2 regions of the Klebsiella sp. PL-2018 genome follow, and region 1 is predicted to be linked to the other one. Evidence: predicted binding sites of a transcription regulator. Region 1 holds the regulator's gene; the other holds the start of a gene.
The links. The regulator LexA, encoded in region 1, represses DNA repair genes until DNA is damaged. The targets are predictions, from matches to a motif close to TNCTGTATGTACATACAGNA.
Positions count from the first base shown of each region.

Region 1 (14,709 bases):
TCGTCGAGCGCCTGAAAGAGATCACCGACGGTAAGAAAGTCCACGTGGTTTATGATTCCGTCGGGAAAGATACCTGGGAAGCCTCCCTTGACTGCCTGCAGCGTCGGGGGCTGATGGTGAGCTTCGGCAACTCCTCCGGCCCGGTGACCGGCGTCAATCTCGGGATCCTCAATCAAAAAGGTTCGCTGTACGTCACCCGCCCTTCTCTGCAGGGCTATATCACCACGCGTGAAGAGCTGACGGAAGCCAGCAACGAGCTGTTTTCGCTGATCGCCAGCGGCGTGATAAAAGTGGATGTCGCGGAGAGCCAAAAATATGCGTTAACCGACGCCAGACGCGCACATGAGGTGCTGGAAAGCCGGGCGACGCAGGGTTCAAGTTTGCTCTTGCCGTAATGGCCGGAGCACTAAAGTTTAGGGCTTCCACATGGGAAGCCCTTACTTTTTTTGTTCGGCTGTATGTAGGGTACAGCACGATGAATTCGTTAACCCGCTAATAGTGACAGATTTAATAAGCAAAGCCTACGCTGTTTTATGCAAAAATCTTCAGGTTGTGACATACCGCTCAATACCTTAGTAGCGCCAGCGGTTATTAGCGCGATAACGGTTGTCGGTTGGTGATTTTATCGCCCGAATCACCCAAACCACAACAACGGCCAGCAGCAGCCACGGCAGCAGTTTAATCATTAACGCAAACAGACCGCCGACAAACATCAGCGCGGTCGCGACCACAATCGCGGCAATAATACCCAGCAGTGAAATGCCGGTGACCAATAACATGACAAAAAAGCCAATAACGAATATGAGTTCCAGCATCGTCTTTCCCCTAAAGAAATTTTATCTACCTTGCCGGATATTACAAAAATCGTGCCAAATATAACCTATTGAATAATAACAAAAACGCCCGGCACGATACGTGCAGGGCGTGGTGAATTTGACCAGGTTTTAGTGAAAAACTAACGCTTGTCGGCAACCAGTTTCAGCGCCTGTTCCAGCACGTTGATGTCCGCCCCGGCTTTATGCGCATTTTCGCTCAGATAGCGACGCCACTGGCGCGCCCCGGGGATCCCCTGAAACAGCCCGAGCATATGGCGCGTTACGTGCCCCAGATAAGTACCGTTGCTAAGCTCGCGTTCGATATAGGGATACATCGCCCGGACCACGGAAACCGGGTCAGCATCGACGCCTTCCACGCCGAAAATTTCCCGATCCACCGACGCCAGAATGCCTGGATTCTGATAGGCCTCACGGCCCACCATCACGCCGTCCATATGCGCAAGATGTTGTTTTGCTTCTTCCAGCGACTTAATGCCGCCGTTAATCGCCATCGTCAGATGCGGAAAATCATGCTTCAGCTGGTAAACGCGCGGATAGTCAAGCGGCGGGATCTCGCGGTTCTCTTTAGGGCTCAGCCCCGAAAGCCACGCTTTGCGCGCGTGGATAATAAACATCTCGCACTCGCCTTTCCCGGATACCGTTTCGATAAAATCACACAGAAACCCGTAGCTGTCCTGGTCGTCAATGCCGATACGGGTTTTCACCGTGACCGGGATCGACACGACGTCGCGCATGGCTTTAATACAGTCTGCCACCAGCTGCGCGTTCCCCATCAGGCAGGCGCCGAACATACCGTTCTGCACGCGATCGGACGGGCAGCCAACGTTCAGGTTAATTTCATCGTAGCCGCGCGCCTGCGCCAGCTTCGCGCAGTGCGCCAGCGCAGCCGGATCGCTGCCGCCGAGCTGCAGGGCGACCGGATGCTCTTCTTCGCTGTAGGCCAGATAGTCGCCCTTGCCGTGAATAATCGCACCGGTGGTCACCATTTCGGTGTACAGCAGCGTGTGGCGCGACAGCTGACGCAGAAAATAACGGCAGTGTCTGTCGGTCCAGTCGAGCATCGGCGCGATGGAAAAACGGTGAGCGGCGAAAGCAGTAGGCGTTGAATCTGACATCATGGCGAATAAATAAGCATCCGGGTAAAAAGGGGCGCTACTATAGCACAAAGATAAACCACTGACGCATAGCGTCAGCGCTCACCTTTTTTATCCCGCAATAAACGCTATATTTTCCGTGGTTTGCCGTCGTGAGGGCCAAAAAACTGCGGCGGATGGTCAACCCAGCGATCCTGTCGCGTGGCGGCATAGCCGGGGTTAAGCGGGTAGTAGATGCGATTAAATTTCTTATTTGCCTCGCCAACGACTAACAGGCGAACCTCCTGCTCGGTGTTATTGAGGAAGGTGTGGCAAATGCCGGTTCCGGCAGGAAAGCCGACGCTATCCCCCGGCTCCAGCTTCCAGAGATAGCCGTTAATCCACACTTCCGGATAACCTTCCAGCACGTAGATAAACTCTTCTTCGTCGCTCTCCGCATGCGGATAAGAGGTTCGGCGTCCGGGCGGTAGACGCTCATGGTGGATCCCCAGGCGATTCAGCCGCAGGCCCCGCGCCAGCGGCGCGCCGATGGAGAAAAGCTCAGTACTGTCGGGATAGGTGGAATCATCCACGCCTTCCAGTTCACGCCAGTGTCGAATGCAGTCAGGTCGTTTCATCGTTTTCTCCCGAAAATGAGATGCATCAGGTATAGCATAAGGTGGCAAGGTTGAGCGACCCCAGGAGCGCGGCTGGGACGAATTGGCGCAGCCAGCGCGCAGGTAACGTGAAGTGTGACGGGTATAGCCCGCCGGGTCTCGGCGTTTTACCGGTATCGTGATAAAGTAACAGTTTCAGATTCACGCAACCAGAGGACGCTCATGGATAAGACCACTTCGCAACAAATGTTAGCGCATGCTGAAAAGCTGTGCGCGCAGCGTGGCGTGCGCCTGACCCCGCAGCGCCTTGAAGTATTGCGTTTGATGAGCCTGCAGCAAGGGGCAATCAGCGCCTACGACCTGCTCGATCTCCTTCGTGAAAAAGAGCCTCAGGCGAAACCGCCGACGGTGTACCGGGCGCTGGAGTTTTTACTCGAGCAAGGGTTCGTGCATAAGGTGGAATCCACCAATAGCTACGTGCTGTGTCACCTTTTCGATCAGCCGACCCACAGCTCGGCGATGTTTATCTGCGACCGCTGCGGCGGCGTCAAAGAAGAGTGTGCGGAAGGCGTCGAAGATATTATGCATACGCTGGCGGCAAGAATGGGATTCGCCCTGCGCCACAACGTCATTGAGGCTCACGGCCTGTGCGCCGCCTGCGTCGAGGTTGAATCCTGCAGTACGCCGGGCCACTGCCACCACGACCATACCATCCAGATCAAAAAGAAAGCCCGCTGAGGCGTTAGCCGCAGCGGGAATCAAGGGTGTATACCCGTCATACTTCAAGTTGCATGTGCGTTGGCTTTGTTACTCGGCTCATCCATGAGCCTCGCCCTTCGGGCCGCCGGGATACGGCGTTCAAATCTGTTCCAGACAGATTTGTCGCTCACCCCAGTCACTTACTGGAGTAAGCTCCTGGGGATTCTCTGCGTTGCCGCGTTACTCGGCCTGCGGCCTCGCCCCTCCGGGGCCAGCGCAAGCGCTGTTCAAAGCACGAGTGCCTTGTCCTGCAACTCGAATTATTTAGGGTATAAATCGTTAGAGCAGGCAATAGTAAGGGGTTAAAACACGCCGTTTTCGCTACCAGCGATAGTCGTTTTTGGTTTCCCAGTCGGTCACTTCTTTCTCTGCCTGGTCTTTGGCGTAACCGTAACGTTCCTGAATTCTGCCCACCAGCTGGTCGCGTTTGCCTTCAATGACGGTCATGTCATCGTCGGTCAGCTTGCCCCATTTTTCTTTCGCTTTACCTTTGAACTGTTTCCAGTTACCGCCGATTTCGTCTTTATTCATCATGCATTCCTCATCGTTCGGTTATCGTTCGGTGAATGAACAGCCCGCTGTGTGCCGGACATGACTTAACTATAGATGAGTATCCTGAGTAAGATTTATTATTCGGAATCTTTAACCATCAGATGCGCCAAATGCATTACGAAAACCAGGTTCCGCGCTGCCAGTGGCGCTGCCAGATAACCGCCAGAGAAACGCCGCGCAGAGCGAGAAAGACCGTCAGCGCCAGCCACAGTCCGTGGTTACCGAGCGTCGGTACCGTCAGCAGCGTCAGGGCAAACCCCGCCGCCGCTACCGCCATGCTGTTGCGCATCTCCGCCCCCCGCGTCGCGCCGATAAACATGCCGTCCAGCAGGTAGCACCAGACGCCAATGACCGGCAGTATCATCTGCCAGACCAGATAGCGGTCGGCCAGCTGCTGCAGCGAAGGCAGCGAGGTCAGCAAAGCGATAATCTGCTCACCGGCAAGGCCGTAAATCAGCGCAAACGCCAGCGCCACCATCCCTGACTGGCGGCAGGCCGCGTGCCAGACGGCAAGCAGCTGGCTGTCGTCGCGCGCGCCGTAGGCCTGCCCGGAGTGCGCCTCCACGGCGTAGGCAAAACCGTCCAGCGCATAGGCGGTAAAGGTCAGCATCGTCATGAGGACCGCATTGACCGCGACGATATCGGCGCCAAGGCGGGCGCCAAATACCGTCACCGCCCCGAAGCAGAGCTGTAGCAGCAGCGAGCGCAGCATGATGTCGCGATTCAGCGCCAGCAGGCGGCGTATATCGCCGCGCCAGGCGTTTTTCAGCATCGACAGGGAAACGCCGCGCAGCGCCAGCACGCGTCTCGCCATCAGCAGGCCAATAAAGAAAGTGACGTATTCTGCGGTGACCGTCGCCAGCGCCGCCCCCTGCACGTTCATATGCAGGCCCATCACCAGCCATAAATCGAGCACAATGTTGAGGACGTTGCCGACTACCAGCAGGATCACCGGCGCTCTGGCGTACTGCACGCCCAGCAGCCAGCCCAGCAGGACCAGATTCGCCAGCGATGCCGGCGCGCTTAGCCAGCGGAGTTCCAGGAAGCGTCTGGCCTGTTCGAGCACGGCTTCGCTACCGCCGACGATATGCAGCGCCAGGTCGATTAACGGCATCCGTAAGAGCACAATCGCCGCCCCGGCGGTCAGAGCCAGGCCCAGCGGCTGTACCAGCGCACGCGCCAGCCGCTGCGGATCTTTTGCGCCAAACGCCTGCGCCGTCAGTCCGGTGGTACTCATTCGCAGGAACAACAGTAGCATAAAGAGGAAGCTGGTCGCCGTTGCGCCAACCGCCACGCCCCCCAGATAAACCGGGCTGTCGAGGTGGCCAATAACGGCGGTATCCACCAGCCCCAGCAGCGGAACGGTGATATTGGAGAAGATCATGGGCAGCGCTAAGCGCCACAGGGCTTTGTCGGCGGCGTTAAAAAGCATGGAGAAAGAGCCCAAATGAGGAAAAACGGCGCAGCATCATGCATCAGGTGATGATGCCGCGAGGTGAAGAGATTACTGCCAGTTGCCGTTGCGGATAACGCCGACGGCCAGGCCTTCAATAGTGAAGCTTTGCTCGCGAAGATCCACCACGATCGGCGAGAATTCGCTGTTTTCCGGCAGCAGTTCAACGACGTTACCCTGCTTTTTCAGTCGCTTCACGGTAACTTCTTCGTCGATGCGCGCCACAACCACCTGGCCATTGCGCACATCCTGCGTTTTATGGACGGCCAGCAGGTCGCCATCAAGAATACCGATGTCTTTCATCGACATCCCGCTAACGCGCAGCAGAAAATCGGCATTCGGCTTAAACATAGCCGGATCGACCTGATAGTGACCTTCGATATGCTGCTGGGCCAGCAGCGGCTCACCCGCCGCGACGCGGCCAATAAGCGGCAGACCCGTTTCTTCTTCCGTCAGCAGACGAATACCGCGGGAGGCGCCGGAAACGATCTCGATTGCGCCTTTACGCGCCAGCGCTTTCAGGTGTTCTTCCGCCGCGTTTGGGGAACGGAACCCCAAGCGCTGAGCAATCTCCGCACGCGTCGGCGGCATGCCCGTCTGGCTGATATGATCCCGAATGAGATCAAACACCTCTTGCTGCCTGGTCGTTAACGCTTTCATTCCGCCCCCTGGGTGTATATACAGTTATGCTGTGAGTATATACAGCTAACGGTGATTTTGGAACCACATTTCACACAAAAATCAGGAGTTTCTTTCCGTTTTGCGAGCCGCTACGCCAGGCGTTAGCGGTAGTTTGCCCATAAAAGCGTTCCCCACGCGATCAGCGCGATGATGATCGCCAGCAATACCGCCGCCGATCCCATGTCTTTCGCTCGCCCCGACAGCTCGTGATGTTCAGGGCCAATACGGTCAACAACCGCCTCAATCGCGCTATTGATAATTTCAACTATCATCACTAGCAGGACCGAGCTAATCAACAGCACCCGGGTGATGGCATCGACGTCTAACCAGCAGGCGATCGCCACGGCAACAACGGCCGCGATGCCTTCCTGACGAAAGGCGGCCTCGTTGACCCACGCCGCCCGGAATCCTTTCCAGGAATACCCTGCCGCTTTAATAATTCGGGTTAACCCAGTGGTATTATTGGCCATCAAACAAACCTTTTTATGTAAATGACGTCAATGAGTGTACGCGTTTGCCGCGTTACAACGGAAATTTTGCGCACTTTCTGTTATTCTTGCGGCGCATTTGCATGATTAACCAGAGGCTTCACATCGTCTATGTCTGGCTGGCAACGAATTTACTATAAATTACTGAATTTACCATTAAGGGCGCTGGTAAAAAGCAAGTCGATTCCGGCACAACCTGCTCAGGAATTAGGCCTGGATACCTCGCGTCCCATTATGTATGTCCTGCCCTACAATTCGAAGGCGGACCTGCTGACGCTGCGCGCGCAATGTCTGGAACATGAGTTACCGGACCCGCTGGAGCCGCTCGAGATCGACGGCGGCCTGCTTCCGCGCTACGTATTTATCCACGGCGGACCGCGCGTGTTTACCTATTACACGCCGAAAGAAGAGTCTATCAAGCTCTTTCACGACTACCTGGATTTGCACCGCAACCATCCCGATCTTGACGTGCAGATGGTGCCGGTTTCGGTGATGTTCGGTCGCGCGCCGGGGCGTGAAAAAGGCGAGGTGAACCCGCCGCTGCGCATGCTCAACGGCATTCAGAAATTCTTCGCCGTCCTGTGGCTGGGCCGCGACAGCTTTGTCCGTTTCTCGCCTTCGGTCTCGCTGCGTAAGATGGCGGACGAACACGGTACCGATAAAACCATCGCCCAGAAGCTGGCCCGCGTGGCGCGCATGCACTTCGCCCGTCAGCGTCTGGCGGCGGTCGGCCCGCGCCTGCCCGCGCGCCAGGATCTGTTTAATAAACTGCTGGCGTCGAAAGCCATTGCCCGTGCGGTAGAAGACGAAGCACGCAGCAAGAAAATTTCTCATGAAAAGGCGCAGCAAAACGCTATCGCCCTGATGGAAGAGATCGCCGCAAACTTCTCCTATGAGATGATTCGCCTGACCGACCGCGTGCTGGGCTTTACCTGGAACCGGCTGTATCAGGGCATTAACGTGCATAACGCCGAGCGCGTGCGCCAGCTGGCGCATGAAGGCCACGAGATCGTTTATGTCCCGTGCCACCGCAGCCATATGGACTATCTGCTGCTCTCTTACGTCATTTATCATCAGGGCCTGGTGCCGCCGCATATCGCCGCCGGTATCAACCTGAACTTCTGGCCCGCCGGTCCGATCTTCCGTCGCGGCGGCGCGTTCTTTATTCGCCGCACGTTCAAGGGCAATAAGCTTTACTCAACCGTATTCCGCGAATATCTCGGCGAGCTGTTCAGCCGCGGCTATTCGGTGGAGTATTTCGTTGAAGGCGGGCGTTCGCGTACCGGACGCCTGCTGGATCCGAAAACCGGCACCCTGTCGATGACCATTCAGGCGATGCTGCGCGGCGGTAATCGCCCCATCACCCTGGTGCCGATTTACATCGGCTACGAGCACGTGATGGAGGTCGGTACCTACGCCAAAGAGCTACGCGGTGCGACGAAAGAGAAAGAGAGCCTGCCGCAGATGCTGCGCGGCTTGAGCAAGCTGCGAAATCTCGGCCAGGGCTACGTTAACTTCGGCGAACCCCTGCCGCTGATGGCCTATCTGAACCAGCATGTGCCGGACTGGCGCGAGTCTATCGACCCTATCGAAGCGGTTCGCCCTTCCTGGCTGACCCCGACGGTGAATAATATCGCCTCGGATCTGATGGTGCGCATCAATAATGCCGGCGCGGCTAACGCCATGAACCTGTGCTGTACCGCGCTTCTGGCATCGCGTCAGCGTTCACTGACCCGCGAGCAGCTCACCGAGCAGCTGGAGTGCTATCTCGCCCTGCTGCGCAACGTGCCATATTCAGCGGATGCGACTACGCCTGCGGCTTCGGCCAGCGAGCTGATTGACCACGCGCTGCAGATGAACAAGTTCGAAGTTGAGAAAGATACCATTGGCGATATCATCATTCTGCCGCGCGAGCAGGCCGTCCTGATGACCTACTACCGCAACAACATCGCCCATATGCTGGTGATGCCGTCGCTGTTAGCCGCCATCGTCACTCAGCATCGTCGTATTACCCGTGCCGAAATCCTGCGTCACGTCGAGATGTTCTATCCGTTCCTGAAGGCCGAGCTGTTCCTGCGCTGGGAAAAAGCGGAGCTGGCGGGCGTCGTCGATGCGCTGCTCGCTGAGATGCAGCGTCAGGGCCTCATCGCCCTGAACGACGATGAGGTGAGCGTCAATCCGTCTCATGCCCGTTCTCTGCAACTGCTGGCCGCAGGCGCGCGCGAAACGCTGCAGCGCTACGCCATTACCTTCTGGCTGCTGAGCGCTAACCCGTCAATCAACCGCAGTTCGCTGGAGAAAGAGAGCCGCACCGTGGCGCAGCGCCTGTCCGTTCTGCACGGCATCAACGCGCCGGAGTTCTTCGATAAGGCGGTGTTCAGCACGCTGGTGTTGACCCTGCGTGACGAAGGCTATATCAGCGATACCGGGGACGCCGAGCCGGAAGAGACGTTGAAGATCTACCGCATGCTGGCGGATCTGATTACTTCGGATGTGCGATTAACGATTGAAAGCGTTACCCAGGATGAAGCGTAACGTTTAAAGAAATGTCCCGGCCTGCGCCGGGCTACCGGACCCTGCGGTTTTGTAGCCCGGCTAAGGCGTTTACGCCGCAAGCCGGGAAACCCACAGCGCTACTGCATATATCCCATCGCCAGGCCGAGAAACAGCACCAGCCCCACGTAGTTATTGTTCATAAACGCCTTAAAGCAGGCATCGCGTTCGCGTTTAAATATCAGCTTCTGCTGCCAGGCAAACAGCGCCGCGGCGATAAACAACGACCAGTAATACTCCCAGCCCAGCCCGCTCAGCCAGCCTACCGCGGCCATCAGACCCAGTACCGCCACCTGTAAAATACCGATGATTAAGCGATCGTTGTCGCCAAAGAGAATCGCCGTCGATTTGATACCGATTTTGACGTCATCATCACGATCGACCATCGCATATTGGGTATCGTAGGCCACCGCCCACAGGATATTGGCGAGGAACATCAGCCAGCAGCTCAGCGGCAGCGATTCGCTGACCGCCGAAAAGGCCATCGGGATCGACCAGCCGAACGCCGCGCCCAGCACGACCTGAGGCAGGTGGGTATAGCGCTTCATAAACGGATATACCCATGCCAGCGCCAGCGCCGCTACCGACAGCAGAATGGTCATGGTGTTCAGGGTCAACACCAGCAGAAACGAAAGCAGCACCAGCACGACAAACAGCGTCCGCGCCTCCTTTTCGCTAACGTCGCCGCTCGGCAACGGGCGGCGGGCCGTCCGTTTGACGTGGCCGTCAAACTTGCGATCGGCATAGTCGTTGACCACGCAGCCTGCGGCGCGCATCAGCCAGACGCCGGCGACAAAAACGGCGAGGATCCATAGCGGCGGTATCCCCGGCGTCGCCACCCACAGCGCCCATAGCGTCGGCCACAGCAGCAGCAGCGCGCCAATCGGTTTGTCAGTACGCATCAGGCGGTGAAACGCCAGCAGCTTGTTCTGCGTCAGACTCCACTCCATTTCATTTTCCTCTTAATACAACGGCGATGCAGGCAAAAACAGTTCCGTCAGCAGCAGCGGTTTGCCGCTCAACCGGAGGCGGGAACGACGCCCCCACAGCTCTGCATGACGACCAATTTCAATAAAATCACGGGTTAGCGTCGATGACGTGAAGAGATAGCGGCCCAACGGCGTTTGCCCCAGCTGTTGCAGCGCCAGTTCGGGGCCGCTCAGCGTTGATTCGGGCACTATCGTGCGCCCGGCCAGCCAGGGTTCACCGTTGGCGCAAAGAATGATTTCCCGCAGCCAGTAGCGGGGTTCGCTCGGTAACAGGGGCGCCTCACCGGCCAGCGCGTCGCGTCCAACAAAACCTTCGTTAACCATGATGACGCTGACTTTCTTCCCCTGCTGCTCAAAGCGTTTGGTCATTGAGTCTTCCAGCAATAGCCAGTCGCGCAGATGCGCATCCAGCGGGGGCATAGCGGCAAAATAATGCAGCGCACGCAGTTGCGTAAGCGCAGGATGTGGCATGCCTGAATCTCCGGTACATAACGTAAAGGTATTGTATCGCAGAATGGGGCATCGGGGGCGGGCAAACGTCAATATACGATCATCCGCGCAACAGCCGTGCAACAGAGGCTGCGGCGCGCTAAAAAAAAGTGCGCCCTGACGGACGCACCTAAAGGCTGTGCCTAAACATCAGCATTGCGGGGAGACGGTCACCCCTTGCCTTTTACACTGCTGATAAAGGTGGAACGAGCAGATTTCGAGCCAAGACGTTCAGCTTCGTTCATCAATTTCAGGGCTTTATCGATATCGCCTTTCGCAACCGCCTGCTTAATGCCGTTGTTGAAATAGGTTTCGGTGTCATCAAGCATCGGTTCGCTTTTCGCCGCCGGAGCCGGGGCCGGCGCGACAACCGGCGCTGCGGTATTGCCAACGGTCACCGGGCCATTGCCGGAAGAGCCAAACAGCGGACCAACCAGCACGCTGGAGCCGCTATTGGTTTTGACTTTTAGCTTCAGCACGCCATCGGTGGTGTGGCGGGCAATCGGGTCTGGAATATCCGGCACGGCATTGCCCGCGCCTTTAGCGTAAGCTTTCGCCGGATCAAGCAGAGTCGTGGTTTGTTGTAGATCTTTTTCCGTCGTAAAGACCAGCACGTAAAGCTTCTGCTGCCCCAGCGCCGGGGTCAGGCGCATGACGCCTTCAAGCCGATCCGCGGTCATTACGCCGGGCTGCTGATAGGTAAAATAGCTGCTGGGGAAGAACGCGGATGGCGTCATATTCTGATCGAGAATCAGCACGTTCGGCGCAAAAATCTGTTTTTGCTTATTCACTTCGCTCGTGAGCGTCAGGGTCAGTTCGCCAATATTCGCCGGAACGCTCCAGGCCGCAACCGGGCCGGAGATGCCGGCAACATCCAGGCGCTGGCCGCCCGTGAGTAAATCAACGGTCTGCGTTTTAGATTGATCGACTGGCGTCCAGACGAGCTGCTGCAGGGCAGCGCCGGGGATGGCGGGCGCTGCGCTGGTGTTTTGCGGGACAAAGTTGACGTCGGCAAGGCTCATTCCCGGCGCGCATGCCAACATTCCTGCGGATAAACACAGGGCGACGAGAGTTTTCTTCATTTTCATTGTTCTCACCTCGGATAGCGTAGGTTTAGCGGTGGCCAGGCAATAGCGCGCTAATCCTGAAGAATCAGGAGGGGCAGAGCCCCTCCGTGTCACTACATGATTACGGCGGTGTTACCACCAAACTTCCATCTGCGCACCGAAGGTCACTTCGCTATCGTTACCGCGGCTGGAGGTGTAAACCCCGTTACCGCTGCCGTCTTTAGTCTGCAGACCGGAGGTGTTGCTGTAGCCCCAGTTCTCATCCCATTTTGCGTAGGTCGCGAAAATACGGATTGCCGGGCGAGACCAGACGCTGTTACCCGCCTGCCATTGCTGGGCCAGGGTAATTTTGTACTGGTTGTTGTTTTCGCTGGTGCGCTGAGATTTCACGTTGTCGTAACCGACTTCCAGCTGGGTGCTCATGATCGGCGTCCATTTGTACATCGGACGAACACCGACGGTGTACCAGGTAGAACCGTTGTTGCTGTCCAGGTCCACGTCCTGGTACATCGCAACGTACATCAGGCCCCAGTCATCGTTGAAGTCCATCGCGCCGTGATCCAGAACGCGGATCATGCTGCCGTTGTTATCGATGCTGGTTCCCTGGGAGTGACCGCTGTTCCAGGAGGTCATCGAGTCGGTCGCATACTGAACAACAAACTTGTTGAAGCCGCCCCAGATAGACTGAGTATGTTCACCGGTGAACATCCAGCCGTCTTTTGATGCGCCATCAACCAGACGGTAATCGTCCTGCGGGTTAGCGCGGCCATAATCCACGCCTAACTCCAGTACGCCGCCCGGGTTGATTTCCATACCGGCCAGACGCACGTCAAAGACGTCGTTTGCGGTTTTAGCAGCAAATTTCTTGGTGTCATCGCTGGAGAAAGTGTAAGAACCGCCGCTTTCTGAGTTACGCGTGGCCGCCAGAGAGAGTTTACCGAAGCCGAGGTCAACGTTTTCCAGACCCGCACCCGGGCCGGAGATATCCCAGTAGTAGAAGTCGATCATGTGAACGTCATGACGCTGGTAGAAGCGCTTACCGGCCCACAGGGTAGAACCCGGCAGCCAGTCAATCAGGTTTTTACCCTGGATGTTAGCTTCACGAAACGCCGGAGAGGTACTTTCCCAGTCATCTTCCTGATTTACGGAATAAGCGACGTTAGTATCGAAATAAAAACTCTTATCACCTTCTTTCCACAACTCCTGGCCCAGCTTCAGTTCCGCATAGGTTTCACATTCGTTGCCAAGACGGTATTTGCTTTGAGCACCCGTGGCTTTGAAGCACTGTTGCTCACCGCCGCTGCCGGTCCAGCCGATACCAGAACGAGCGTAGCCGTGGAAATCAACGGCCAGCGCCTGAGCAGACATAACGCCTGCCGCAACGGCGACCGCCAGTGGAAGTTTGCGCAGAGTAATCATCATTCTATCTCCTGAGATCATTGCTTTTCTTTGAACACTTCACCCTTCGGGCTGCCTCTTTGTTGGCTGCGCTCACTCACCCTGGTCACGTACTTTTGTACGCTCCCAGGGATTCATTCCCTTGCCGCCTCGATGCAGCGCGAATGGTTTTGTGTTTTTTTTTAGTTAGAAGCCTTACACGCCCGGCTCTTTATGCAGCCGACGACAAGCGGTGCCATCCTCACGGAATAAATGGCAGCGCTCCGGCGGCAAACCGATGGCGAATGTGGCTCCCTCTTCTACCAGCACCACGTCGTTCTGGCGGTAAACCAGGTTTTGACGGATGGATGGGATCTGGATATGAATTTGCGTTTCGTGGCCGAGCTGTTCGACCACCTGAACTTCACCTTCAAGGGTGACGTCGGCGATATCGCTGGGCAGCAGATGTTCCGGGCGAATCCCTAAGGACATGTTGGCGCCGACCTGAACGCGGGCGCTGTCCACCGGCAGCCAGACCTGCTGACGGTTTGGCAGCTCCACCTGCACCTGCTCAATGGCGGTAGCGGTGACTTTCACCGGCAGGAAGTTCATCTTCGGCGAGCCAATAAAGCCCGCGACGAAACGATCCGCCGGGTAGTGATAGAGTTCGAGAGGCTTCCCGACCTGCGCGACGCGACCGGCGTCCAGCACCACAATCTTGTCGGCCAGGGTCATCGCTTCGACCTGGTCGTGGGTCACGTAAATCATCGTGCGGCCAAGACGCTTATGCAGACGGGAAATCTCAATGCGCATCTGCACGCGCAGCGCGGCATCGAGGTTAGAGAGCGGTTCATCCAGCAGGAACACGCGCGGTTCAGCCACCAGGGTACGGCCAATCGCCACGCGCTGACGCTGACCGCCGGAAAGCGCTTTCGGTTTGCGCTCCAGCAGATGGGCCAGCTGAAGAACCTCCGCCACCTGAGTCACGCGCTGGTTAATCAGCTCTTTTTTGGCGCCGGCCAGCTTCAGGCCAAAAGACATGTTTTCCGCGACGGAAAGGTGGGGGTAAAGCGCATAAGACTGAAACACCATCCCGATACCGCGCTCGGCGGGCGGGACATCATTCATTCGGGTATCGCCAATCAGCAGATCGCCGCTGGTCACCGTTTCCAGCCCGGCAATCATACGCAGCAGGGTGGATTTGCCGCAGCCTGATGGCCCAACAAACACGACGAACTCCCCATCCTGGATCTCGAGATTGATATCTTTCGATACCACTACGTCACCCCAGGCTTTCGTTACATTTCGCAGCTGTACGCTCGCCATGCCCTTCTCCCTTCGTTACAACCTGTCACTTAACGACACATTCAAGATGGGCTGACTATGCGGCATTCATAAATAGGGTAAATCCTCCACCCCCGGCTTTTTTATGGGGGAGGAGGCGGGAGGATGAGAGATTGCGTCTCGCCGCCGGGGGGGACGGACGGACGTCGATTTCGTGATGTAGCCTGCAAAATTGGCCGCCTTTTTATGTGCTCCAGGACTCATAACCGGCATTTCTGCAATGGAGATCACACTATCGGGGGATGGGGCGTAGACATGGGGAGGATGGAAAGAGGTTGTTAAAAAAGGAAACTCATCACCGTTAAGCCACTCAAGTGTATCCACGAGCACATCACCAAATAGGACGGGTATATGAAAATCAAAACTGGCGCTCGCATCCTCGCGCTGTCTGCATTGACCACGATGATGTTTTCCGCCTCTGCCCTCGCAAA
Region 1 is NZ_CP077673.1:387,324-402,032, reverse strand. It holds gene MKleb_RS01855 (quinone oxidoreductase) at 1-395, shown strand, start outside; gene pspG (envelope stress response protein PspG) at 573-815, opposite strand; gene dusA (tRNA dihydrouridine(20/20a) synthase DusA) at 956-1,951, opposite strand; gene MKleb_RS01840 (cupin domain-containing protein) at 2,059-2,547, opposite strand; gene zur (zinc uptake transcriptional repressor Zur) at 2,749-3,264, shown strand; gene MKleb_RS01830 (CsbD family protein) at 3,607-3,816, opposite strand; gene dinF (MATE family efflux transporter DinF) at 3,953-5,269, opposite strand; gene lexA (transcriptional repressor LexA) at 5,342-5,950, opposite strand; gene MKleb_RS01815 (diacylglycerol kinase) at 6,073-6,441, opposite strand; gene plsB (glycerol-3-phosphate 1-O-acyltransferase PlsB) at 6,571-8,994, shown strand; gene ubiA (4-hydroxybenzoate octaprenyltransferase) at 9,093-9,962, opposite strand; gene ubiC (chorismate lyase) at 9,975-10,472, opposite strand; gene malM (maltose operon protein MalM) at 10,661-11,578, opposite strand; gene MKleb_RS01790 (maltoporin) at 11,690-12,979, opposite strand; gene malK (maltose/maltodextrin ABC transporter ATP-binding protein MalK) at 13,151-14,260, opposite strand; partial or broken gene malE (maltose/maltodextrin ABC transporter substrate-binding protein MalE) at 14,630-14,709, shown strand, end outside.

Region 2 (14,709 bases), 750 kb from region 1:
GGTAACCGCATCCGGGCATACCTGTCACGCGCTGTATGTGGGGTCGATTTGCCGCCGCATCAAATAATTAAGAAATTGTTCACCCCGCGCCGTCACTTCCTGTGGCTGCATAACGGTGAAGCCGTGACGCGCAAAAAAGGGCTTTGCCGTAATACTGGCCTCTACCGTATAAACGCGCTCAGGAAGCTGCCTCAATAGCGTATTGAGCAGCGCGCTGGCGACGCCCTGGCGGCTATAGTCGGGAGAGACAAATAGTAAATCGATATAGTCATCCACGGCGGTAATAAACCCGACCGGCGAGGCATCATTTATTGCCACCAGTACGCGTGACGCCGCGAGTTTTTGCCGCCAGCGGGCTTCATCAACCTGCGCCCAGGCGGCAATTTGCCGGGGGGAATAGTCGGCGCTGGCGGTCTCTTTAACGGCGCGTAAAAATAGTGCGCATAGCGCCGGAAAATCCCGCTCTTCGTACATTCTTATCGTTAACATCGTTACAATCCCAAAACGAGTTGCCGCTCCAGCTGCGGATCAAGCAGCGTCACGTGCAGCCCCACCAGCCTTACTCCCCGACCTCCGCGCCGCTCGTGCCAGGCTTTATGCGCGGTAGAAATCAAATCATCTTTATTCAGCCGGGGCCAGACATGTTCCTGGGTGGTGAGCTGAAAATCATTAAACTTCAGCTTGACCCCCTGACGGGCAATCAGCAAATCCGGTTTAACCTTCGCCAGTCGCCGTTCCAGCTCCGGGTAGAGGTTCTCAATAATCGATTCACACTCCGCCCATTCGTGGATATCTTCTATCAGGGTTCGTTCAACGCCCACCGATTTTCGCTGGCGCTCGCTGCTGATTTCTCGTTCATCAATCCCCTGGCTGCGTTCCCACAGTATCCGCCCAAATTTACCAAAGCGCTTGAGCAGCATCGCCAGATCGCTGTTCTGCACATCTTCACAGGTCCTCAGCCCCATGCTCTCGAGCTTCGCGGCGGAAACCTTGCCGACGCCAGGGATCTTCGATAGCGGCAACGTTTTGACAAACTCCGCGACCTGATGCGGCGCAATAACAAACTGACCGTTGGGTTTATTCAGATCCGAGGCGATTTTTGCGAGAAATTTTACCGGCGCAATTCCTGCGGAGGCGGTCAAATTTAGCTCACGATGGATGGTCTCGCGGATCTCCTGCGCCATCAGCGTCGCCGACCCCTGACAATGAACGCTGTCGCTAACGTCGAGATAGGCTTCGTCCAGCGATAATGGTTCGATTAACGAGGTATAGCGGGAAAAAATCTCCCGGATATGGTTCGACGCCTCTTTATAGGCGTCAAAGCGGCCGGGAAGCAGCGTCAGGTGGGGGCAAAGTTTGAGCGCGGTGGCGGTTGGCATGGCGCTGCGCACGCCGAATTTACGCGCCGGATAGTTAGCCGTACTGATAACACCGCGCTGCACCCGACTGCCGCCAATGGCAATAGGGATGTCGCGCAGTGCCGGGTTGTCACGCATTTCCACCGCCGCGAAGAAGCAGTCCATATCAACGTGGATGATTTTACGCATAGCCAAACCTTAGACTGTACATGCATACAGCATAGCAAAATACGGCGAAATTTAATCTTTTTAAATCCACTATCCTGAAAAACGTGCTACAACATAAAAATGCAATAAATATAAGTTACTTTTCATATAGTTATATGAGTATATAAGGTGAATGCAATCATGAAATCAATACTTACTGCGCTTGGTTTGCTTATTGCCAGCAGCGCCTGCGCCGCGCCGCAGCTCATTGCCCATCGGGGAGGCACCGGCGATGCGCCGGAAAATACCCTTCCGGCGATAAAACTTGCGCTGGAGAATAAGGCCGAGGCGATTTGGATAACGGTACAATTAAGCCAGGATGGCGTTCCGGTCTTATATCGCCCGAGCGATCTGTCCGCGCTGACTGACCATACGGGGAAAATCTCAAGCTTCAGCGCTGCCGAGCTGACCCGTATGGACGCGGGATGGACATGGGGCGGTGAAACTCACCCCTGGCGCGGTAAAAACGCAACCATTCCAACGCTGCAATCGGTACTGGAACAGTGGCCGCAGACCTTCTTTTACATCGATATCAAATCACCTGATGCAGATCCGGCCATCATGGCGGCGCGTCTTAGCGAAGTACTGCAAAAGACCAATAGCCTCTCGCGCGTACGGGTGTATTCAACGGAAGACCGCTATATCGCGGCGCTGCCAGCATCTATCCCCCATTTCGTCAGCCGGGGCGAAACGCGAACGAAGCTGGCTAATATTTCGCTTAGCCACCAGTGCCAGCCAACTGCGGCGTCGGGCAATGAATACTGGTACGGTCTGGAGCTGAAACGCAAGGTAGAAATAGTGGAGAAGTTCACGCTGGGCGAAGGCGTATCGCCAGCCACGCTCACCTGGGATAAAGAAGCTATGGACTGTTTCCGCTCACAGGGCAAAGCCCATATTGTCTTCTTCGGCATTAATAGTGCCGATGATTTTCGTACCGCAAGCGAGCTGGGCGCCGACGGCGTGATGGTAGACTCGCCGGCGAAAGCGAAAACCTGGTAAATCAAAAAAGGCCGCACGGTGCGGCCTGCTGATTATAGGATGCGATCCTGCTTGCGCTGCGCTTCGCGAGCCAGGCGTTTTTTGCGCGCATCGCAGGGCTCAGGACAGTCGCAGACCTTTTCCATACCCAGCGATGAGATCCCGCCGCAGCTGCCCTGAATACTTTTGCGCTTGATCAGATAACCAAGCGACATTCCCAGGATAACCAGCGCGAAAATCACGAAGGTCGCGACAAATACCGTCAGCATCATCAGCCTCCAAAATCGTCCAGCATGATGTTTTCATCCTCAACGCCGAGATCTTTAAGCATTTTAATGACCGCGGCGTTCATCACCGGCGGCCCGCACATGTAGAATTCACAATCTTCCGGCGCCGGGTGATCGCGCAGATAGTTTTCATACAGAACGTTATGAATAAAGCCGGTATGGCCGGTCCAGTTATCTTCCGGCTGCGGATCGGAGAGCGCCACGTGGAAGGTAAAATTCGGGTTTTCCCGCGCCAGCTGCTCGAATTCGTCATCATAGAACATTTCTCGCAGAGATCGCGCACCGTACCAGAAGCTGATTTTACGTTTGCTGTGCAGTCGCTTAAGCTGGTCGAAAATATGCGAGCGCATCGGCGCCATCCCCGCTCCGCCGCCGATAAAGACCATCTCAGCATCCGTTTCTTTGGCAAAAAACTCCCCAAACGGCCCGGAAATCGTCACTTTATCGCCCGGCTTCAGCGACCAGATATAGGAGGACATGATCCCCGGAGGCGCATCAGGTACCTGCGGCGGCGGCGTTGCGATACGCACGTTGAGCATGATGATACCCTTCTCTTCCGGATAGTTAGCCATGGAGTAGGCGCGTAGCGTTGGCTCTTTCACGTCAGAGACGTAGCGGAAAAGGTTAAATTTATCCCAGTCGCCGCGATACTCGTCCGGAACGTCAAAATCGGCATAGGCAACCTTGTGCGAGGGGCATTCGATCTGAATATACCCGCCGGCCCGGAACGGAACCGCGTCACCGTCCGGCACGCGCAGCTTCAGCTCCTTGATAAAAGTGGCTTTGTTATCGTTCGAGATAACTTCACACTCCCACTTCTTAACGCCAAAAATCTCCTCCGGCAGCTCAATTTTCATGTTCTGCTTCACCGCGACCTGGCAGGCCAGACGGCAGCCCTCTCTCGCCTCACGCTTGGTGATATGAGACAGTTCGGTAGGCAGAATATCACCGCCGCCCTCTTTCACCGTCACCCGGCACTGGCCGCAGGAACCGCCGCCGCCGCAGGCGGATGAAACAAAGATACCGTTGCTGGAGAGCGTATTCAGCAGCTTGTCGCCGGCCGGAGTACGAATTTGTTTATCCGCTTCGTTATTGATTTCAATGACCACGTCGCCCGCATTCACTAATTTCGAACGCGCGGCCAGTATCAGCCCCGATAGAACCAGGACGATCAGCGTGAACATCACTACGCCAAGAATTATTTCCATACTTTCCGCCCTTATAGCTGCACACCGGAGAATGACATAAAGCCCAGCGCCATCAGACCCGTGGTAATAAAGGTGATCCCTAACCCGCGCAGACCCGCAGGCACGTTTGCGTATTTCATTTTTTCACGAATGCCCGCCATCGCCACAATTGCCAGCAGCCAGCCGATGCCGGAGCCAAAGCCGTAAACGATAGATTCGGTGAAGTTATAGTCACGCTGCACCATGAAGGAGACGCCGCCAAAGATCGCACAGTTGACGGCGATCAGCGGCAGGAAGATCCCCAGCGCGTTATAGAGCGTCGGGAAGTACTTATCGAGGATCATCTCCAGGATTTGCACCAGCGCGGCAATCACGCCAATAAAGGTGATAAAGTTCAGAAAGCTTAAGTCGACGCCTTCAACCAGCGCACCGTCGCGCAGCACCAGGTTATACACCAGATTATTGATCGGCATCGCCAGCCCAAGTACGACCGTTACCGCCACGCCGAGTCCGAAAGCGGTCGAGACCTTTTTCGATACCGCGAGGAAAGTACACATCCCAAGAAAGAAGGCCAGCGCCATATTTTCAACAAACACGGCGCGAACAAACAGGCTAATATAATGAGCCATAATCGGTTACTCCTTTTCCTGCTGTTCAGGCTTCCAGCTGCGCACCGCCCAAATCAACAAACCGATAATGAAGAACGCACTGGGCGCCAGAAGAAACAGACCATTTGGCTGGTACCAGCCGCCGTTCTGCACCGTTTCCAGCACGGTAATACCGAATAGCTTACCACTGCCGATCAGCTCTCTCAGGAAACCGACGATGATTAGGATCGCCCCGTATCCCAGACCGTTGCCAATACCGTCCATAAAGCTCGCCAACGGCGGCGACTTCATGGCATAGGCTTCGGCGCGCCCCATCACGATACAGTTAGTGATGATCAAACCGACGAAAACCGAAAGCTGTTTCGAGATCTCATAGGCAAACGCGCGTAGCACCTGATCGACGACGATAACCAACGAAGCGATAATCGCCATCTGCACAATGATGCGCACGCTATTCGGAATGTGGTGGCGAATCATGGAGATAAACATGCTGGAGAATGCCGTAACCAGCGTCACCGCAATGGTCATTACAAAAGCGGTCTCCAGCTTGGTGGTCACCGCCAGCGCGGAGCAGACGCCCAGTACCTGCAGAGTGATAGGGTTATTAGCGATAAGCGGCCCCACCAGCACGCGCTTCATTTCTTTCATGTCGCCCAAATCAGCCATTATTCAGCTCCCCTTCTCGCACCTTTTGCAGGAATGGGCCAAAGCCCAGTTTGCCCATCCAGAAATCAAAGCTATGCTGCACGCCGTTTGACGTCAGCGTTGCGCCCGACAGGCCATCAACGGCGTGCAGGTCGCCAGGACGCGCGCCGCCTTTGACGATTCTCAGCGCAGGCATCCCTTTATCATCAAGCACCTGTTTACCGACGAACTGCTGGCGCCAGTTGGGGTTTTCAATTTCCCCGCCCAGCCCCGGCGTTTCACCGTGATCGTAATAGGTGATCCCTTTGACCGTGCGGCCATCGGTTTCCAGCGCCACAAAAGCGTACATCACCGACCACAGGCCATTACCGTAAATAGGCAGTACCACTTCCTGAATCTGCTGCTTTTCATCGCGCACCAGGTAAATTTCGGCAATATTACTGCGGCGTTTGATACCGGCAGGATCCTGACTCGCCTCCAGCTGTAGGCTCTGCTGAGGGTCTTTCAGGGCCTGGGCCTGATTAAACTTGCCCGGATCTTTATCCAGCAGCTCACCGCTGGCTAAATCGACTAAACGCGGAGAGATATGGGCCTTAAAAATGTCAGCCACTTCATCTGCGCTCATTCCCTGCTTCATCAGACCGGCAACCGCCAGGATATTGCGCTGTTTATCGAGAGCGCGCTGCTCCTGCTGGCGCGATTTTAGCCCCACGGCAGAACCGGCGACCACAATTGAGCAGACCAGACAAAGCACCAGCACCACCAGCAGCGTTTTGCCGATGCTATCGTTACTTTTATTCTCAGCCACGCGATTTCCTCCGCTTAATATTGGCCCGCACCACCAGGTAATCAAACAGCGGCGCGAAGAGGTTGGCGAAGAGGATCGCCAGCATCATCCCTTCCGGATAGGCCGGGTTGACCACGCGGATCAGGACGCACATCACGCCGATCAGCAGGCCGTAGCTCCATTTACCTTTATCCGTAAACGACGCGGACACCGGGTCCGTCGCCATAAACATCATGCCGAAGGCAAAACCGCCGAGCACCAGATGCCAGTACCACGGCATGGCAAACATCGGGTTGGTATCAGAGCCTATAAAGTTAAACAGCGTCGCGGTGGCCACCATGCCGATGAAAACCCCTGCGACAATGCGCCACGAGGCCACGCGACCAAAAATGATGATGGCGCCGCCGATGAGAATCATCAGCGTCGAGACTTCGCCAATCGACCCCGGGATATTGCCGAGGAAGGCGTCCATCCAGCTTACCGGCTGACCGGTAGAGACGTTAACCAGCGATTCACCGCCGCCGCTTGCCCACTGGGATAACGGCGTCGCGCCGGAGAAACCATCCGCCGCAGTCCACACCAGGTCGCCGGAAATTTGCGCCGGCCAGGCAAAGAATAAAAACGCGCGCCCCGCCAGGGCCGGGTTGAGAAAGTTACGCCCGGTTCCGCCAAAAATCTCCTTGGCCATGACGACGCCGAAGGTGATCCCGCACGCGGCCTGCCATAGCGGCAGCGATGGCGGCACAATCAGCGCGAACAGAATTGACGTCACGAAGAAGCCTTCGTTTATTTCGTGCTTGCGCACGATAGCAAACAAGACTTCCCAGAACCCGCCGACAAGAAACACGGTGATGTAGATAGGCAGGAAAAATACCGCCCCCAGGGTCATCATACTGAGCCAACCGGCGTCAGCGGTGAAGTTCACCCCCAACCACTGCGCGATGCTGTAGTGCCAGTTCCCGGCGATAACCTGCTGCAGCTGCTCAGCGCCGTATAATTTATGCAGTGCAGGAATGGTCTGCAGGCCAACGTTATACATTCCCCAGAACATCGCCGGGAAAACGGCGAACCACACCAGAATCATCATCCGCTTGAGATCGATGGCGTCTCTGACGTGCGCCGCGCCGCGCGTGACCTGCCCGGGGGTGTAGAACAGCGTCGCCGTCGCTTCAAACAGCGGATAGTATTTTTCCAGCTTGCCGCCGTGCGTAAAGTGCGGCTCAATTTTGTCAAACAGTTGCTTTAAGCCCATCACTTATCCTTCCTGCTCTATCTGGGTTAACACGCTGCGCAATGCCGGGCCATATTCGTACTTGCCGGGACATACGTAGGTGCAAAGCGCCAGGTCTTCTTCATCCAGTTCCAGACAGCCCAGCGCCTGCGCGCTGTCGGTATCCCCCGCCAGCAAATCACGCAGCAGCATGGTGGGCAGAATATCCAGCGGCATCACTCGCTCATAGTTGCCAATCGGCACCATAGCCCGCTCGCCGCCGTTGGTATCCGTCGAGAAATTAAATAACTTACGCTTCATAAAATGGCCGAGCGTGGTGCGGGTGATGGAAAATTTATCTTTCCCGGGCATTACCCAGCCGAACAGCTCTTTCTCACGCCCCTCTTTTACGACGCTTATCTGTAAATGAAAGCGGCCAAGAAAAGCATGGGGCCCTTGAGCATGCGTTCCGCTGAGGACTGAACCAGAAATAACGCGGTTTTCATCATCCAGAAGTTCATCTGCCAGCAGTTCATCAAGGCTGGCGCCAGAGCAGGTCTTTAATAGACGAGGCTCTTTCACCTGCGGGCCGCCGAGCGCAACAATGCGTTCGCTAGACAACACCCCTTCAAGGAACAATTTGCCAACGGCGATAACGTCCTGATAGTTAAGATGCCAGACCTGCTTTTTCAGGCTAACCGGCTCGAGAAAATGGATGTGGGTCCCGACCAGCCCGGCCGGATGCGGCCCGGCAAACTGGTTGAAGGTCACCTGGCCCACGGGATGCCCGCCAAGCTTGCCACCGCTGGCCTGGCAGACGTGGACCTTACCGTCGGTCAACCGCGTCAACAGGGTTAAGCCCGCGTCAAAAGCCTCGCGCTGGGCCAGAATGATTGGCTGAGGGTCTGCCGCCAGTGGATTCGTATCTATGGCAGTGACAAATATGGCCGCTGGAACGCTGCCCGGCGCAGGTATTTTGCTGAAAGGGCGGGTGCGAAACGCCGTCCACATCCCCGACTCCACCAGCTGCTGCTGCACGGCCTCGCGCGTCAACGCGGCAAGATCGGCTAATTCATAGCGGGGAAAGTGAACAGCATCATCGCCATCTACGTCAATAACGACCGATTGCAGAACCCGCCGTTCGCCGCGATGAATGGCGCTGATGGTTCCACTCGCAGGGGCAGTAAATCGCACGCCAGGATTTCTTTTATCTTCGAACAGAAGCTGACCTTTTTGTACCCGGTCGCCTTCACGCACCGCCATTGAGGGGCGCATACCGATGTACTCTTCACCCAACAGCGCAACGCGCTTGACCGCAGTCTTCGAAGAAATCTGCTGTGATGGCATGCCAGCTATGGGCAAATTCAGCCCTTTCGTGATTTTAATCATATCGTTAGCAGGTATCCGTTACGTAAACCCCGGCATCAGGCCGAGGCCAGCATAATTAATGGAAAATAAGAGGAAGAAAGGAACATCGTAGTCCTGGTGATTCACAAGACGGGAGAGAAGCATCCTTTCTTACCCTGAGTATTTAGCGGAGCAAGTGTAACATTTCGTGAGCAGCGCCTGTAGACAAACTGCCATTAAGTCGTTCTAAAATGCGAGCTATTACGCAAAGTTCTGACTGCGCTTTACCTGAATATTCGCTATAACGGAAAACTAAAACGTAAACGTGGCACGTCGTGCTTGCGAAAAAATGCCGTGATGCTAATGTGAGCGCTCTAAAACCAGAAAACTCTGATTTCGGGTCTCTCTTGCCGTCCTGGCAATGTGGTTATTTGTTTTATCAAGGAACAAGTAGTATGCGCAAAATCGCATTATTTATTGCGATGCTTCTGTTGCCGTGCGTTTCATTCGCAGGGCTACTTAGCAGTAACAGCTCGACAACGCCGATGAGCAAAGAGTATAAGCAGCAGCTCATGGGTTCGCCGGTCTACATTGAGATCTTCAAAGAAGAGCGCATGCTCGATCTTTACGTCAAGATGGGCGAAACCTGGCAGCTTCTCGACAGCTACCGGATCTGTAACTACTCCGGCGGGCTCGGTCCAAAGCAGCGCCAGGGCGATTTCAAGAGCCCCGAAGGTTTCTATAACGTTTCCCGCAATCAGCTAAAACCCGACAGCCGTTTCTACAAAGCGATCAATATCGGTTTCCCGAACGCCTACGATCGCGCGCATGGCTATGAAGGAAAGTATCTGATGATTCACGGTGCCTGCGTATCCGTTGGCTGTTACGCCATGACCGATACCGGCATTGATGAAATCTTCCAGTTCGTCACCGGCGCGTTAGTCTTCGGCCAGCCCAACGTTCAGGTGAGCATTTATCCTTTCCGCATGACCGACGCCAACATGGCGCGTCACAAATTTTCCTACTTCGCGGATTTCTGGCAGCAGCTGAAACCCGGGTACGACTACTTCCGGCAGACGCATAAGCCGCCAGTGGTTTCGGTAGCCAATGGCCGCTACGTGGTGAGCAAACCGCTCAGCCACGAAGTTGTGCAGCCGCAGCTCGCGTCAAACTACTCGGTCCCCGAGGCAAAATAACGCCCACTCGCCTGGCATAATTTTATTCCAGGTTTCGTTGCCGGTAAGCGGCTGAGTGGCGATAACGGAGACCACATCATTCGGTGTGGTCTCGCGTTGAAAGTCAATTTCTACGTCCTGATCCAGCAGCGTCGCTACGCCAAACGGCGCCCTTCGCGTAATCCAGTATAAATTCGTCGAGCAAAACGCCATCACGTAGCGCCCATCGGAGAGCAGCATGTTAAACACGCCTTTTTCACGCAGCGCTCCGGCAAGCGTGGCGATAAATCTGAATACCTCAACCATATCGCCCGGCATTTCCGGATAGCGCTCGGTGATGCTGTGCAGCAGCCAGCAGAAGGCCTTTTCGCTGTCGGTCTCCCCGATAGGATGCAGACTTCCCGTCTCGAGGCTCTCATACCCCTCCAGCTGACCGTTATGGGCGTAGGTCCAGTTGCGCCCCCATAGCTCCCGGGTAAAGGGGTGAGTGTTTTCCAGCGCAACGATACCTCGGTTGGCCTGGCGAATATGGGCGATGACCGAGCAGGACTTGATAGGATATTCCTGCACCAGCTTTGCTATGGGCGACTGGAAGCTAGGCTGCGGATCTTTAAATGTGCGACAGCCCTTACCTTCATAAAACGTAATGCCCCAGCCGTCTTTATGTGGCCCGGTTCCGCCACCGCGCTGCACCAGCCCGGTGAAACTGAAGCAAATATCTGTGGGCACATTCGCGCTCATCCCGAGCAATTCGCACATAGATCACCTCATACCACTTACTGAAACATAAAAGGCGTTATTGGTGCAGCCAGTTTGGACACGGCCAGCGCGCAGAAACCGGAGCGTACTTCATGTACGTGAGGATCTTGAGCACTGCCCGGGTTCAAAATGGCTAACAAAATAGCCTTTTAAGCTTTAACCATCTCTTTTTCGATCAGCATAATCAGGATATGAATCACTTTAATATGGATTTCCTGAATACGGTCGGCGTAGCCAAAATGCGGTACGCGAATTTCTACATCCGCTGACCCCGCCATTTTACCGCCATCTTTCCCGGTCAGAGTAATCACTTTCATCCCCTGGGCGCGGGCGGCTTCAATCGCTTTGATAACATTACCTGAATTACCGGAAGTAGAGATCCCCAGTAATACGTCGCCTGCACGACCCACTGATTCTACATAGCGAGAGAAAACATATTCATAGCCGAAATCATTGCTGACGCAAGAGAGATGGCTCACGTCGGAAATCGCAATGGCCGGATAGCCGGGGCGATTTTCACGATAGCGCCCGGTCAGTTCTTCCGCAAAATGCATCGCATCGCAGTGCGAACCGCCGTTACCGCAGGAAAGGACTTTGCCGCCAGCTTTAAAGCTATCCGCCAGCAGCACCGCAGCACGCTGAATCGCGTGAATGTTGGCTTCGTCCTGCAGAAAGTTAGCCAACGTTTCAGCGGCTTCATTCAGTTCGTTACGAATAAGATCCTGGTACATGAGGATAATCCTTCAGTATTTGTGGGATAACCTAGGCAGTTTACCGGATAGCCGACGCAGCGAGAAGCAGCACGCAATGCAATCCCCTGTGCTTTTGATTTTATGTGCCGCATTTCCGTACAACAATGTGAGCAAGGTTGTAATTATTTTGTAAACACATTGCTAAAACAAATTACATCCACTACAACCATATCATCACAAGTGGTCAGACCTCCTACAAGACAGGGAGCATTTCTCTATGATGATTTTGAGTATTGTTGCAACCGTTGTTTTACTCGGTGCGCTCTTCTATCACCGAATCAATCTGCTGCTGAGCAGCGCGATTTTGCTTGTCTGGACCGCCGCACTCGGCGCTGCGGGGCTGTGGAATATCTGGCTGCTGATTCCGCTGGCGATCGTTTTACTGCCGTTTAACCTTGCGCCGATGCGTAAATCCATGATTTCAGTCCCGGCGTTCCGCGCTTTCCGTAAGGTCATGCCGCCGATGTCGCGCACCGAGAAAGAAGCGATTGACGCTGGCACAACCTGGTGGGAAGGCGATCTGTTCCGCGGCAACCCCGACTGGCAGAAACTGCACAACTATCCGCAGCCGCGCCTCACCGCTGAAGAACAAGCCTTTATTGACGGCCCGGTCGAAGAAGCCTGCCGTATGGCGAACGACTTCGAAATTACCCACGAGATGGCCGATCTGCCGCCGGAGCTGTGGGCCTATCTGAAAGAGCATCGCTTCTTCGCGATGATCATTAAGAAAGAGTACGGCGGGCTGGAATTCTCCGCCTACGCGCAGGCTCGCGTCCTGCAAAAGCTATCGGGCGTCTCCGGGATCCTGGCGATTACCGTCGGCGTGCCGAACTCATTAGGCCCGGGCGAGCTGCTGCAGCATTACGGTACAGAAGAACAGAAAAACCACTATTTGCCGCGCCTGGCTCGCGGCCAGGAGATCCCGTGCTTCGCGCTGACCAGCCCGGAAGCGGGTTCAGATGCCGGCGCCATTCCGGATACCGGCGTCGTCTGCATGGGCGAATGGCAGGGCCAGCAGGTGCTGGGTATGCGCCTGACCTGGAACAAACGCTATATCACCCTTGCGCCTATCGCCACCGTACTGGGGCTGGCGTTTAAACTCTCCGATCCAGACCGCCTGCTGGGTGGAGAAGAGGAGCTGGGCATCACCTGCGCGCTCATCCCCACCAGCACCCCCGGCGTTGAAATCGGGCGTCGCCATTTCCCGCTGAACGTTCCGTTCCAGAACGGCCCGACCCAGGGGAAAGATATTTTCGTTCCTATCGATTACATTATTGGCGGCCCGTCGATGGCCGGCCAGGGCTGGCGGATGCTGGTTGAGTGTTTATCCGTGGGACGCGGCATCACCCTGCCGTCAAACGCTACCGGCGGCCTGAAATCCGTCGCCATGGCTACCGGCGCCTACGCGCACATTCGCCGCCAGTTCAAAATCTCTATCGGTAAAATGGAAGGGATCGAAGAACCGCTGGCGCGTATCGCAGGCAACGCCTACGTAATGGATGCCGCCGCCTCGCTGATTACCTACGGCATTATGCTTGGCGAAAAACCAGCGGTACTGTCGGCAATTGTGAAGTATCACTGTACTCACCGTGGTCAGCGTTCCATTATTGACGCAATGGATATTACCGGCGGTAAGGGCATTATGCTCGGCACCGGAAACTTCCTGGCGCGGGCCTATCAGGGCGCGCCGATCGCCATCACCGTTGAAGGGGCGAATATCCTGACCCGCAGCATGATGATCTTCGGCCAGGGTGCGATTCGTTGCCATCCGTACGTGCTGGATGAAATGGCGGCCGCGCAGAATAACGACGTTAACGCTTTCGATAAGCTGCTGTTTAAACACATCGGGCACGTGGGCAGCAATAAGGTACGCAGTTTCTGGCTGGGCCTGACCCGCGGTCTCACCAGCAGCTCGCCGACCCGCGATGCCACTCGTCGCTACTATCAACATATGAACCGACTGAGCGCCAACCTGGCTCTGCTGTCCGATGTCTCAATGGCGGTACTGGGCGGTAGTCTGAAGCGTCGTGAAAGAATTTCTGCGCGTCTGGGAGATGTGCTGAGCCAGCTCTACCTGGCGTCGGCGGTCCTGAAACGCTATGACGATGAGGGGCGTAACGAAGCGGACTTACCGCTGGTTCACTGGGGGGTGCAGGATGCGCTGTATCAGGCCGAGCAGGCGATTGACGATCTGTTGGTGAACTTCCCGAATCGTCTGGTCGCTGGGGCGCTTCGCGTGGCAATCTTCCCGACCGGACGTCATTACCTGGCGCCTTCAGACAAGCTGGATCATAAGGTAGCGAAAATCCTGCAGGTTCCGAGCGCGACGCGTTCGCGTATCGGCCGCGGTCAGTATCTGACGCCGAGCGAGCATAATCCGGTTGGCCTGCTGGAAGAAGCGCTGCTTGATGTTATGGCAGCAGACCCTATCCACCAGCGCCTGTGCAAAGAGCTGGGCAAGAATCTGTCGTTTACGCGTCTTGATGAACTGGCCCGCAACGCGCTGGCAAAAGGGTTAATCAATCAGGACGAGGCGGACATCCTGGTCCGTGCGGAAACCAGCCGACTGCGCAGCATTAACGTCGACGATTTCGCCCCGGATGAACTGGCGACCCGCCCGGTAAAGCTGCCGGAGAAAGTGCGCAAGATCGAAGCGGCTTAAAAACAAAAAAATAAACCCATCACGATCGAGGCGGGGACTTCCCCGCCTCTCTTTTTTCTGACAATTCAGCGGAAGGTATTTCCAGGGCTGTCATTCTTTTACAAAATATTCCCTGAGCCGTCCATCGGCTGATATGGTGTTAAAGTCATTATAATTCCTCTCATCATACTGGAGTTCACCACCGTGCCCGGACTGAAAATTACCCTTTTACAACAACCGCTGGTGTGGATGGACGGTCCCGCCAACCTGCGCCATTTCGATCGTCAACTGGAAGGGATTACCGGGCGTGACCTCATTGTTTTACCCGAAATGTTCACCACCGGTTTCGCGATGGAAGCAGCAAAACAGTCGCTGTCGCAAGAGGAAGTGGTAGCCTGGATGGAGGCTAAAGCCGACCAAACCAACGCGCTGATTGCCGGTAGCGCCGCGCTGCAAACGGACCGTGGTCCGGTTAACCGCTTCTTGCTGGTTGAGCCCGGCGGTAAAATCCATTTCTATGACAAACGCCACCTGTTTCGCATGGCGGATGAACATCATCATTACGCAGCGGGTAACGAGCGGGTCATTTTTGCCTGGCGCGGCTGGAGAATTCTGCCGCTGGTATGCTACGACCTGCGCTTCCCCGTGTGGTCACGCAACCATAACGACTACGATTTAGCGCTGTATGTTGCCAACTGGCCCGCCCCGCGCTCAATGCACTGGCAGTCGCTGCTGGTCGCCAGAGCTATCGAAAATCAGGCTTATGTT
Region 2 is NZ_CP077673.1:1,134,143-1,148,851, reverse strand. It holds gene MKleb_RS05345 (GNAT family N-acetyltransferase) at 25-489, opposite strand; gene dinB (DNA polymerase IV) at 492-1,547, opposite strand; gene MKleb_RS05335 (glycerophosphodiester phosphodiesterase family protein) at 1,707-2,564, shown strand; gene nqrM ((Na+)-NQR maturation NqrM) at 2,597-2,812, opposite strand; gene nqrF (NADH:ubiquinone reductase (Na(+)-transporting) subunit F) at 2,815-4,038, opposite strand; gene nqrE (NADH:ubiquinone reductase (Na(+)-transporting) subunit E) at 4,050-4,646, opposite strand; gene MKleb_RS05315 (NADH:ubiquinone reductase (Na(+)-transporting) subunit D) at 4,653-5,291, opposite strand; gene MKleb_RS05310 (Na(+)-translocating NADH-quinone reductase subunit C) at 5,284-6,078, opposite strand; gene MKleb_RS05305 (NADH:ubiquinone reductase (Na(+)-transporting) subunit B) at 6,071-7,309, opposite strand; gene MKleb_RS05300 (Na(+)-translocating NADH-quinone reductase subunit A) at 7,313-8,656, opposite strand; gene dpaA (peptidoglycan meso-diaminopimelic acid protein amidase) at 9,070-9,810, shown strand; gene MKleb_RS05290 (class II glutamine amidotransferase) at 9,781-10,548, opposite strand; gene lpcA (D-sedoheptulose 7-phosphate isomerase) at 10,698-11,279, opposite strand; gene fadE (acyl-CoA dehydrogenase FadE) at 11,518-13,962, shown strand; gene MKleb_RS05275 (amidohydrolase) at 14,146-14,709, shown strand, end outside.
Region 2: dinB (DNA polymerase IV) is a predicted target of LexA. The motif match lies at 1,560-1,579, and genes of this name have one in related genera.